2 regions of the Clostridium zhoujianii genome follow, and region 2 is predicted to be linked to the other one. Evidence: riboswitches for the same ligand, from Rfam matches in the RefSeq annotation. Region 2 holds a riboswitch; the other holds the start of a gene.

Region 1 (6,178 bases), on a different contig from region 2:
AACATCATCTTCTACTACTAAAATCTTTATATCCATATTTCTAACTACCCTTCATTTTACTTTACTTTAATTATTTTTTGTTTTTTAACCTGATAAATTTCATCTGCTACTTTAGCAATTTCTTTATCATGAGTGACCATCACAACAGTTTTACCTTCCTTATACACTATATCTTTAAATAAAGAAACAATTTCCTTAGAGGTTGACTCATCAAGATTTCCTGTTGGTTCATCTGCAATAATTAAATCACTTTCACAACATAATGCTCTTGCAATGGCAACTCTTTGTTGTTCACCCCCACTTAATGTTAGTACCTTTTGTTGACCCTTATCCTTAGTTAAGCCTACTCTATTTAGCATTTCTAAAGCAAACATTTTATTATTTCCCTTTTTAATTCCTTTAATAGACATAGCCGAAGTTATATTTTGAAGTGCTGTCATATAATTTAATAAGTTATATCCTTGAAATATTATTGAAACACACTTATTTCTATAGGCTTCAAGTCCAATATTTCTTATACTTTCACCTTCAAATACAATTGTACCTTCTTTGGGATGATCAAGTCCAGATATTAAAGATAGAAAGGTTGTCTTTCCAGACCCTGAACTTCCTATAATAGTATAAAATCTGCCTTTATTAAATTCTAATTCAATTTCATCTAATACATTTTGATTTTTATCGTACCAATAGGATACATTTTCTACTCTTAAAATACTTTCCATAATTATTTCCTCCTAGCTATGCTTACTTAATATTGTTTTAGGATTATATCTCATTATCATTACTGAAGGAACTATAGTTCCTAAAATCACTATTATGAATGCTAATTCTGCCATTTTCCCTACTTCATCAGTAGAAATATCTATATCTAATTCCTCAATCTTTTCAGTAGTTGTAATCAAACCACCTTTATTATTCCCAAAATTCATACCACCTGGTCTGTTAGGCATACCACCACCTTGCGTATTTGTTGCTATTGATTCTGTTGTAGTTAATTCTTTTTCTAAAAGAACATCGCCAATTTTACTACTAATTGCATTTCCAGCTATAATAGATAAACTAAAAGCTACTACTAAAACAATTAATGCCTCAACTAAGAATTGACCTATTACCTTTACTCTCCTTTCTCCTAAAGCCATTAACATTCCAATTTCGCTTGTTCTATCTTTTATTGATAGAATTATTATTAAAGCTAATATTACTCCTCCAAAAACTGATACTATAATAATTGTTGTTTTAGAAAATGAAGCAACATTTTCAATTGGTTTCATCATATCTTCATACTCTTTTGTTCCACCATCTACTGAATAAGTATCAAAATCTATTGTAGTGCTTTTTGCAAATTCAACAAATGAATCAACATTTAATGGATCATCTAAGTAAAATTTAATTGTATTAACCCCTGTTGTTGCTTCTTCAGAATTAATTGAGCTTACTAATGTATATGGTGCAATTATTGTATTATATGGAAGCTGAGAAGTATTAATAAATCCATTATCACTAACTTCTTTGCTAGATGTATATATCCCTATAACTTCAACTTGTATTACATTATTTCCATCTGTATCTTCAATTGAAAAAGTACTACCAACTGCCAATGAATTTTCATCTGCAAAAGTTTTTTCAACCATTACTACATTTGTATCTATATTACTTTCCGTTATTGACTCTCCTTCGCTTAGTACTGATTCGCCATTTACATATTCATCTGACATACTAAAATTATTAACTCCGCTTATTGTAATATCACCAGACATATGCATACCTTTGGGAATGTTATTTATAAATGAATTTCCACCATTTTCTTTGCCAAATCCCGCAATCTTATTTTCCGTAGTTGTTGTTTCCGCTTCTTTCTCTTTGCCAACGGGTAAAAGTTCTGTTAAGTTTGCACCAGCACTTTTACTTAAGTAATATCCTGTTACGTGATCATTTTCTTTTAGTAAATCTACATATTCTAAAGGTACATCTTTTTTCTCCATAGTAAGCCTTTTTCTTTCTCCAGCAGTACTACTGCCCTGTTCATTACTATCTCTTTGTTTTTGCATCATTTTCTCCATATTTTGAGATACAGTAACAACTGCTCCAAGTTTTTCTCTAGCTAGTACTGCGGCTGCTTGTGCCCCTGACTGTATTCCAAAAGATGCTAGTATTACTACACAAACTGTAAACATAATTCCAAGTAAAATTACCGTTCTACCTTTCTTTTCCTTTAATGTCAGTATTCCTCGTATTATAAAGTTCATTTTTATCACATTCCTTTACTTATATTTTTACTTTCATTAATATTAGCAAAGTAAATTGTATTTCTAATGAAGGACATGTGAATTTCATCTGTAATTTCTACACCTGTATTAATAATAAAAAAGCACCTAGGTTAGCATACTACCTAGGTGAATATTTCTTAGTTTAATATAGTTTTTATTAATTTAAAGCTTTCTTTAATCTTGCAATTGGCAACATATATATTATCCCTACTGAAAGCACACCTTCTAGTCCACCTCCAGAGAAATTATATATAAATGAATAAACTACAGGATTCATCCCCTCTGGAGCAAATTGTCCAAAGAAGACTATTCCAGATATAAAGTGTAATAGAGTACTTATAAGTACCGCTACTAAGCTACCTATTACAATATTCTTTTTACTATCTTTTCCAAATATATCGCTTAAACCTAATGCCATCTCTGGAAGTAAATAATCAAGTATTAATTGTGCTGGATGAACTATGTATCCTCCCATTAATAAGCTTAACAATCCTGTAATAAGTCCAGCAGTAACCCCTACCTTTCTTGAATATAAGATTGATACTAATAAAAGTGGTAACATGGAGAACATATTAATTCCTCCATCTTGAGGATACTTTATTACAGGTATCAATGATAACATATAGCTAATGGCACTAAACAATGCCACTACTACCATCTCTTTTGTAGTTAATTTAAGCTTTCTCATCTTATTAAAGTAAATTAGGAATGGAATTATAGAAATAAATAATAGAAAAGTATTAAACATCTTATTTATCTCCCAAGGAATATGCCATATTCCAAAAATCCATCTCATATATACTTGCATTCCTAAAGATTTTTATTAATTTCTCCTTATCATCTTCATTTAAATTCTCACATAACTTATTAGTGTAGTCTATCCATATTTTTGTGAAATTTGTATAGTCTTCACCACTATAAACATCTATCCAACTTCCATAAAAATTACCTTCAATTGATCCACTATAATTATCTTTAAGATATTTCCCTATAAAATTATAACTCCAGGTACAAGGTAATAATACTGCAACTATTTCTTCAATTGAACCTGTTAATGCTACACTCTTCATATAGCTTGTATAGCTTTCATTTGCTTTATGATAATCATAATTCTCTATATCAATAATATTTTCTCCAAATCCCTTTAGATAAGAAATATGATTTGCACTTTCATCATTAATAATACCATCTGCTCCTTCATAAAACATTTTCATATCATATATTTTGTTGCTTTTTATAACCCCCATACAGTATACTTTTGTATATTCTTTAAGATATAGATAGTCTTGTATAAGATAATTTTTAAACTTATCCTTATCTAAAGTACCTTCACCAATCTCCTTAATAAATGGATGTTCTAAATACCCCATCCATATATCCTTACTTCCTTTAAATAATTTTTCTGTAAATAACATATTTTCTCCTCCTACTTATACATATTCTTAATTTACATAATAAAAAAGCTATACCTATAGGCATAGCTTATATAATTCAAGATTAAAATATATTAATATTATAATTCTATAATAAGCTTTCCTACGCTAGCATTATCTAGTTCAGGTATAAGGGTCGGTTATCCTCTCAGCACATGGCTCCCCTAGCTATTTTATTTTTACAAAATATCAGAATATTATAACTTTACAACCTATAATATCCAAAATAATTATATCACTAATACTTAAATATTAGAAGGACTACTCTAAATTAATATAATTTGGTTAATATCCATCTTCGCCTTTACAATGTCTCTTTTACCTCTTCCTTATGATTTTTTTGAAATATATGAGCTTTTTCACTATAATAAAGTTATAAATCAAAGAGAGGAGATACTACATGTTGATGTAGTTAAGTTACTAATGAATAAAAATATTGTATTTTTTGATATTGATGGCACCTTAGTAAGTGAAGAAAATCATATCATTCCAGAAAGCACTAAAGAGGCAATTAAAAAGATAAGGGAAAATGGTCACCTAGCCTTTATTAATACAGGTAGGCCAGTATCAGAAATAACTAATACTCATAGAGAGATAGGTTTTGATGGATTAATTTGTGGTTGTGGTACTTACATTGAATATAATAATGAAGTTCTTCTTTACAAATCTCTTGGTAAAGAATTATCAAAGGAATTAGGACAAGCAATGCAAGAGTATAATTTAGATGGAGTATTGGAAGGTAGAAATGGTGTTTATTTTGATAACCTTGAAAATATAAAACATAAAGAAATTCTAAGAATTATAGATATACATAAAAATGAAGGCTTCTATAAAGGTACTACCTGGTATGAAGATAACTTAGATATTGACAAGCTAGTTATTTTCTTAAATGAAGATAGTAACTTTAATGGATTTTATGAAAAGTATAAAAATATATTCGATTTTATAAAAAGAGCTGATGATTTTTATGAATTAGTGCCTAGTGGATACTCTAAAGCATCAGGAATTAAGTATATAATAAATCATTTAAATATTCCTTATGAAAATACTTATGCTATAGGTGATAGCACTAATGATTTATCTATGCTTGAGTATGTTAATCATAGTATTGCAATGGGTAATAGTAATCCCATTCTATTTAATCTAGTTTCCTTTATTACTAAGAATCTTGAGGATGATGGAATACATCATGCCTTATCTCATTATAATATGCTTTAAATAAAAGACCCCAGCACCACTTATGCTGGGGTTCCCTATTTACTTTTACATTATCCTATTTTCCTTCTGTATTTGATATAACGCAAAATGCACTACTATTATTATATCCTTTAACTCCAATAACTTCTGTTATTTCTTTTGCCCCTATAGGTTCTGCCCCCTCTATTCTATAGTTTTTTAAATCCACCTTTTTAATTTCTACCTCAATTTGTTTTTCTAATTGTGGTACCCATTCATAGGGAACCCTATAAGCCCTATATATCATGTTCATACTTGGAACGTTATTTTCTACTTCTTTGTACGGATTTATATATTCCCATACTATCTCATGGTCAGATGTAATTTCAAATACCCGTCCATCTGATCCTTCAGTTATTAGTGTATTACCATTGGCAAGTCTTTGTGCACTACTTACAAAAGGACTATAAAATCTACTTGAATCTAGGGGCTCAACTAACCCAGCTTCCTTTGGAGTATATTGCCATACAATCTCTAATGTTACTGGATTAATTTCTAATACTCTAGAATAGTCCCTATGGGCATTTTGTCTGCCAGTTAGTGACACAGGATTAGTACTTCCATACCCGGCCCATCCCCCATTATCAAAGATTAGTATATTCCCTTCTCCCGGTAATCCCTTTGGTATCATATGCACATGGTGTTGACCAATAATCCACCCTAGTTTTTTTAAGGTTTCATTTTCATCATAGTATGGCCCAACCTTCCAAACAATTTTCCCACTACTTTTATCAATAATTGCAAAAATATTCGATTCCCTACTGCTCCAAATAATATTATTAGGGTTAAATCTCTCATCACCATCATCATACCATTTATTAGGACCTAATAAAGAAATGGAGTTTATATGCATCCAGTCCCCCATCCCCCCACCTACTGGCCTTATATTAGGATCCCTACAAATTACATTTTTAGCAGTCTCATTAAACCCTAACTCTTCAAAGTGCTCATTAATATTCCATTCCCAAATAATTTCCCCTTCCCATGTTACTTCGATTATCTTATCATCTAATAGTAACTTTTCACTTATATTATTATTCTTAATATTTTCATGACAAAGTATAAGTGTATTCCCTCTATCAACTAGTGGCTCTGATCCCGGTGCATAGTAACCAACGCTATTTCCTTCCCTTTGAAAGTCATGATGTTGTCTTGCCATCCATCTCGATTCCTCTCCATCATCATGAATATATTCTTTTTCTTCAAATTTCCAAACAATATTTCCATTCCAATCTACTTGTA
Region 2 (6,178 bases):
TCCTACAACTTTAAGACTGGCAAGCGTGAGTGGATAGGACATAAGCTGAAATTACCAAGTAATGGAGTAATTGTAATTGAAGGAATTCATGGATTAAATCCATTACTTACAGGTGAAATATTAGATAAAAATAAATTTAAAATATATATTTCTGCATTAACACAGTTAAATTTAGATAATCATAATAGAATAGCAACTACAGATGTTAGAAAAGTAAGAAGAATAGTAAGAGACTTTCTATCAAGAGATTATGGTGCAGAAGATACACTTTTAATGTGGCCTTCAATAAGAAGAGGGGAAAAGAAAAATATATTTATATTCCAAGAAGAGGCAGATGTAATGTTTAACTCAACATTAGTATATGAGTTATGCGTACTTAAGACATATGCAATAAAAGAATTAGAAAAAATAAAGCCAGGAAGTCCAGTATATAACGAAGCGGTAAGATTAAGAGCATTTTTAAATTTCTTTGAGGAAATTAAATTTGAAGATGTTCCAGGAAATTCTTTACTTAGAGAATTTATTGGGGGAAGCTGTTTCTATAAATACTAGAGTATATAGATATGTAATATCTACCAGGGATGAACTAACTATAAATGTTACATTACATTTATAGTTAGTACATAATTTAAAGAGATTTATAAGACACCTCAAGGTTTTTATTATTAAAGTTAGTTTTCATAAATTCAATATCACTATTCTTAAGATAGTAGGTAAAAGCTTTAGATCTATTCTTAAGGGTTATAGTGAAAAATCTTTTAGACTTATTTTCATTTCCATCAATAGTTATACTATCAATATTCTCATAACTAATTTTATTTCCAAATAAAAGCATGCTATTTTTAGAAAAAATTATAAAGTTGAAATTAAATGAAGAAAATAATACTGTTAAAAAGAAAAGCATTCCAAGGAGATTAGGACCATTTAATACCATATAAATAAGTAATAATACAGCACAGAGGAAAGAAGTTTTATCTCTAAGAGTAATTATTGAGTTATGTTCTTTTTGAATTCTATAGAAATCGTACATATTCATTAAAAAATATATAAGGTATAAAAACCCCATAATAATAGCGAATATAAAAAGTATATTTAATATGTTATCCATTAGTTATCCTCCCATATTTTATGACATTAATTACTACAAGAACAGTATAACAAAATAATCATTGATAATACATAGAAAATTACTTAAACTAATATCAACAAAGTACTAAAGAATAAGGAGATAAATTATGAAGAATCCAGGAGTTTTCGATATATTAGGCCCAATTATGATTGGTCCATCAAGCTCTCATACAGCAGGAGCAGCTAGATTGGGAAAGGTTGCAAGGGCAGTAGCAAATGGTGAAATTGAAAGTGTAAAGTTCTTATTACATGGCTCTTTTGGAAAGACATATAAAGGACATGGAACAGATAGAGCATTAGTTGCTGGGATTTTAGGAATGGAGCCAAGTGATATTAGATTAAGGGATTCCCTTGAAATAGCTAAGGAAGTAGGTCTTAGGATAGAGTTTGAGGAATATGATTTAGGTGATGTACACCCTAATACAGTTAAATTTTTGATGAAAACTAAAAAGGGAAATGAATGTGAAGTCGTTGGTTCATCAATAGGTGGAGGAAGTATACAGATCAACGAGGTAAATGGAAATAAGGTTGAATTTACTGGTGAATACCCTACATTAATTATTTCACATCAAGATATTCCAGGGGCAGTATCAAAGGTAACCTCAACTCTTTACTTTGAGGGAATTAATATAGCATTTATGAAGGTATTTAGAAAGCAAAAAGGTAAGGGTGCTACAATGGTATTTGAAGTGGATAATAAAATTACAGAATCAATAGTAGATCAAATAAAAAATATAGAATCAATAAGTAGAGTAATTAGTATAAATCCAGTTACGGAGGAAGAATAAAATGAATATTGCAAGAAGTGGTGAAGAACTTTTAAAGATTTGTGATGAAGAAAATATTTCTCTAAGTGAATATGCAATAAGGCATGAGATGGAAAAGAGAGAAATAAGTAGGGAAGATCTTTTCAAAAAAATGAGGCATAACTTACATGTAATGATGGAATCGGCAAAGGGTGGAATGGAAAAGGAAGTTTATTCTGTAAGTGGTCTTATAGGCGGTGACGCATATAAGCTGCAAAAGTATATAGAGAAGGGCGAATTTTTAACAGGAGAAACAACAGTTTTAGCAATGGCAATGGCATTATCATCATCAGAAGTAAATGCAGCTATGGGTAAAATAGTAGCGTGTCCTACGGCAGGATCTTGTGGGATATTACCAGCAGTAATACTTTCAGCAGGAGCTAAGCTTAAAAAGAGCGAGGATGAATTAATCCAAGGATTATTCGCATCATCGGCAGTAGGTATGATAATAGGAATGAATGCAACAATGTCAGGGGCAGAAGGTGGATGCCAAGCAGAATGTGGTTCAGCAGCAGCTATGGGAGCAGCAGCAGTAGTTGAGATGATGGGTGGAACACCTAAAATGAGTTTAGATGCAGCGGCAATAGTATTTAAAAATATTCTAGGATTAGTATGTGATCCAGTAGCAGGATTAGTTGAAATACCATGTGCTAAGAGAAATGCTTCAGGGGCAATAAGTGCTTTATGTACAGCTGATTTAGTTATGGCTGGTGTTGATTCTAAAATACCATTTGACGATGCTTTATCAGCAATGTATAAGGTTGGGAAGAGTCTTCCAGCATCATTAAGAGAAACAGCCTTAGGAGGAGTTGCTGTAACTAAAGCTGGTCTTGAATTAAAGAAGAAGGTTTACGGAGAAGAATAAAAGTGGTAGAATAAAATAGAAAATTGTATAAATTTACTAGGGGTGCTAGTGTTTCTAGCTGAGAATGGAATAGTTGAATTCCTAAACTCTTGAACCTGATGTGGTTAGGACCACCGTAGGGAAGTAATAAATTAAAATTTATTAGTGTAGCCCTAGGCTACACTTTTTTGTTTTTAAAAGGGGGAATATATATGAATAAAAAAGATATATCTTATAAGCTTGCAATAAGTGGAATCCTTATTGCAATAGCAACGATATTTGGAACCTTTTCTATTCCTATATTTGGGGCTAAGATGTCACCAGTGCAGCATTTTGTTAATGTAGTTGCAGCAGTAGTATTAGGTCCCATTTATGCTGTAGGAAATGCATTTGTATCATCTTTTCTAAGAAATATTTTAGGAACAGGAAGTTTATTAGCATTTCCAGGAAGTATGATAGGAGCATTATTAGCTGGACTAGCCTATCAGAAGTTCAAGAAAATAGAGATAGCAGTATTAGGTGAGATTATAGGCACTGGATTATTAGGGGCATTAGTAGCTTATCCAATTGCTAAGTTAGTTTTAGGAAAAGAGGTAGCATTATTTGTTTATATAGTACCATTTTCTATTAGTTGTATTGGAGGGGCTATAATAGCCTATATATTACTTAAGGTACCATCAATAAGAAAAACATTACTATTAAGAGGAGGTAGATAGATATGAAAACAGCATTAACTATAGCAGGTTCAGATTGTTCAGGAGGAGCTGGAATTCAAGCAGATATAAAGTCTATGTCTGCAAATGGAGTATTTGCTATGAGCGTCGTAACAGCAATTACTGTACAAAATACAATGGGGGTATTTGGAATACAGGACGTAAACCCAGAGATAATAAGCGGTCAAATTAAAGCCATTTTTGATGATATTAAGGTTGATGCAATAAAAGTAGGTATGGTTTCAAAAATAGAATCAATAAAGGCTATAGGAAAATCTTTAAGGTCAGTTGAAAAATTGCCACCAGTTGTTGTTGATCCAGTTATGATTTCTAAAAGTGGATTTAAACTTTTATCAGATGATGCTAAGGAAACATTAATAGAAGAATTATTCCAAATATCAACACTAATAACACCTAATTTACCAGAGGCAGAGGAGATTTTGGGAATAAAAATTAGCAATCTAGAAGAAATGAAAGAAGCAGCAATCAAGTTAAAGGAGCTTGGACCAAAGTACGTATTAGTAAAGGGTGGACATTTGGAAGATGATGCAACTGATTTATTATATGATGGGAAAAATTTTATTTATTTAAAACAAGAAAGAATAGATACAAAGCATACACATGGGACAGGATGTACACTATCATCAGCTATAGCTGCTAATTTAGCAAAAGGTATGGATATAGAAGATGCTGTTAATGAAGGAAAAAGATATATTACAATAGCTATTGAGCATGGATTTGAACTTGGAAAAGGTGTAGGACCAACTAATCATTTCTATGAACTGTATAAAAGTAGCAAAGTGACAAAATAATAATAAGTTATTAACCGAGTTTATGTTAAGAGGAGTATATTAAAGTATCCTTTTAGTAAACTCGGTTTTGTTTTATTAAAGAAACATAAGATGTAAGATTTCGACATAAATTATTACAATTCTTTAACATGAAAGTTTTCGACAGGTTTTGTTGCGATTATTGATAATTGTTTTATAATTAGTTTAAAAGTAAAATGAAATCAGGTGATAGAGATGTATGTTAATAGTCGATTATTAAAAGTACTAGAGTTCTTAAAGAAGAACAACCAAACCTCCATTAAGGAGATTTCAGAAAAATTGAATATAACAGATAGAGTAATTAGATATGACTTAGATACAATTAATTTTTTGCTTAGAATAAATAAGTTGCCTCTAATAGAAAAAAAATCTAAAGGTAAATTAGCATTTCACAAATCATTAATAGGTAATCAAAAGATTGAAGAATTCTATAAGTTAAATAAACATTCTAAGGAAGAAAGAATAGATCTTATAAAAGCTAAACTTCTAATTGAGGGGAAAATTAACTTATCAGCAACATCAAAGAATTTAGATGTAAGCAGAACCTCTATTAGAAATGATATGAATGTTATTACAGAGGAACTTCAGGATCTTGGAATTAAAATAATTCAAAATTGTGTTTGTGAAGATGAACAATTTATTCGTAGCTACATTATGAAAACCTATTCAAAAAATATGATGAAATTTTATTTAAGAGATGATAATAATCTTGATGAAAACTTATTAGATGATTACTTTACAGAATCCTTTATAGATGTAGATAAAAATAAAGTGAAGAAAGCTATAAGGAAGTTGTTAGAAGAAACAAATAATAAGGAACAAAATTATTATGATGAGATATGGATTTACACTATGGTCTCTTATCTAAGGATAAATCAAGGAAAGTTCATAGATAAAGTAGATAATGAGGAATTTTTGAAAAATAGCGAGTATTACTTAAGTATCAATAGATATCTAGATAATATAGAAATGATATTGAATATAATGTATTCACAAAAAGAAAGATTATATTTAATAGATTATCTACTAGGAATTTTAAATCATAATTACAATGTAGATATTCTAGAAAATTGGGTAGATGTTGTATTACTAGCTAAACAAATGATTAAGGAAGTGTCTAATTATTCAGGTGTTAATATTCAGTCTGATGAGATATTAATTAATGGTCTTTTAAATCATATTAAACCAGCCATAAACAGATTAAAAAACAATATAACCATGGAAAATGATATTTATATGGATGTAATTGAACCCTATCCAGAATTATTTAACCTTATTAAGTCTCTATTGAGGCCACTTGAGGATATAGTTAATAAAGATATACCAAATTCTGAAGTTGCTTTAATAACACTACATTTTCTTGCTTCATTAGAAAGAAATAGAGTAGAAGAAATAGAAAAGAAAAAGGTTTTACTTGTTTGCGGAGGGGGTTATGGAACATCAGCAATAGTATCAAAGCAAATAAGTGAATTATATAATGTTGAAATTAAAGAAATATTATATTATGCAGAATTTGTAGATTACAATTTAGAAGATGTAGATGTTGTTGTAACAACACTAAAATTAAATGAGAGTATACATAGGGACAAGGATATACCAATTATTAAAATAAGTCCTTTTTTAACAATCAAAGATCAAAAGGTATTAGGAAAGCATTTAGCTAAAAGTGGATTAAAGAAAAGTAAATTATATGAAATATTAGATATTGTAAATGAAAGTGTGGAGTTGAAGGATTTAGAACAACTAGTTACTAGGCTAGAATCTGCTTTAATCAATAAACCTACAATGAAAAAAGAAACTATTCAACTTAGATTATTGGATTGGATAAGTGAAGAAAAGATAAGAGTTGTAGATAAA

The links. A riboswitch is a leader RNA that binds a small molecule or an ion and turns the genes downstream of it on or off. The one in region 2 is predicted to bind thiamine pyrophosphate.
Region 1: another riboswitch for thiamine pyrophosphate. It lies ahead of tenA (thiaminase II); the one in region 2 lies ahead of thiW (energy coupling factor transporter S component ThiW).

The regions. Positions count from the first base shown of each region.
Region 1 covers NZ_JBPUTF010000001.1:1,001,295-1,007,472, reverse strand. Annotated here, with positions in the region: gene ACSYT2_RS04770 (response regulator transcription factor) at 1-36, opposite strand, end outside; gene ACSYT2_RS04765 (ABC transporter ATP-binding protein) at 57-722, opposite strand; gene ACSYT2_RS04760 (ABC transporter permease) at 735-2,246, opposite strand; gene thiT (energy-coupled thiamine transporter ThiT) at 2,425-3,015, opposite strand; gene tenA (thiaminase II) at 3,017-3,682, opposite strand; TPP riboswitch at 3,784-3,876, opposite strand; gene ACSYT2_RS04745 (HAD family hydrolase) at 4,124-4,918, shown strand; gene ACSYT2_RS04740 (aryl-sulfate sulfotransferase) at 4,974-6,178, opposite strand, start outside.
Region 2 covers NZ_JBPUTF010000002.1:142,158-148,335, reverse strand. Annotated here, with positions in the region: gene ACSYT2_RS14280 (nucleoside kinase) at 1-552, shown strand, start outside; gene ACSYT2_RS14275 (hypothetical protein) at 629-1,108, opposite strand; gene sdaAB (L-serine ammonia-lyase, iron-sulfur-dependent subunit beta) at 1,236-1,916, shown strand; gene sdaAA (L-serine ammonia-lyase, iron-sulfur-dependent, subunit alpha) at 1,918-2,799, shown strand; TPP riboswitch at 2,828-2,938, shown strand; gene thiW (energy coupling factor transporter S component ThiW) at 2,991-3,494, shown strand; gene thiD (bifunctional hydroxymethylpyrimidine kinase/phosphomethylpyrimidine kinase) at 3,497-4,303, shown strand; gene ACSYT2_RS14250 (BglG family transcription antiterminator) at 4,517-6,178, shown strand, end outside.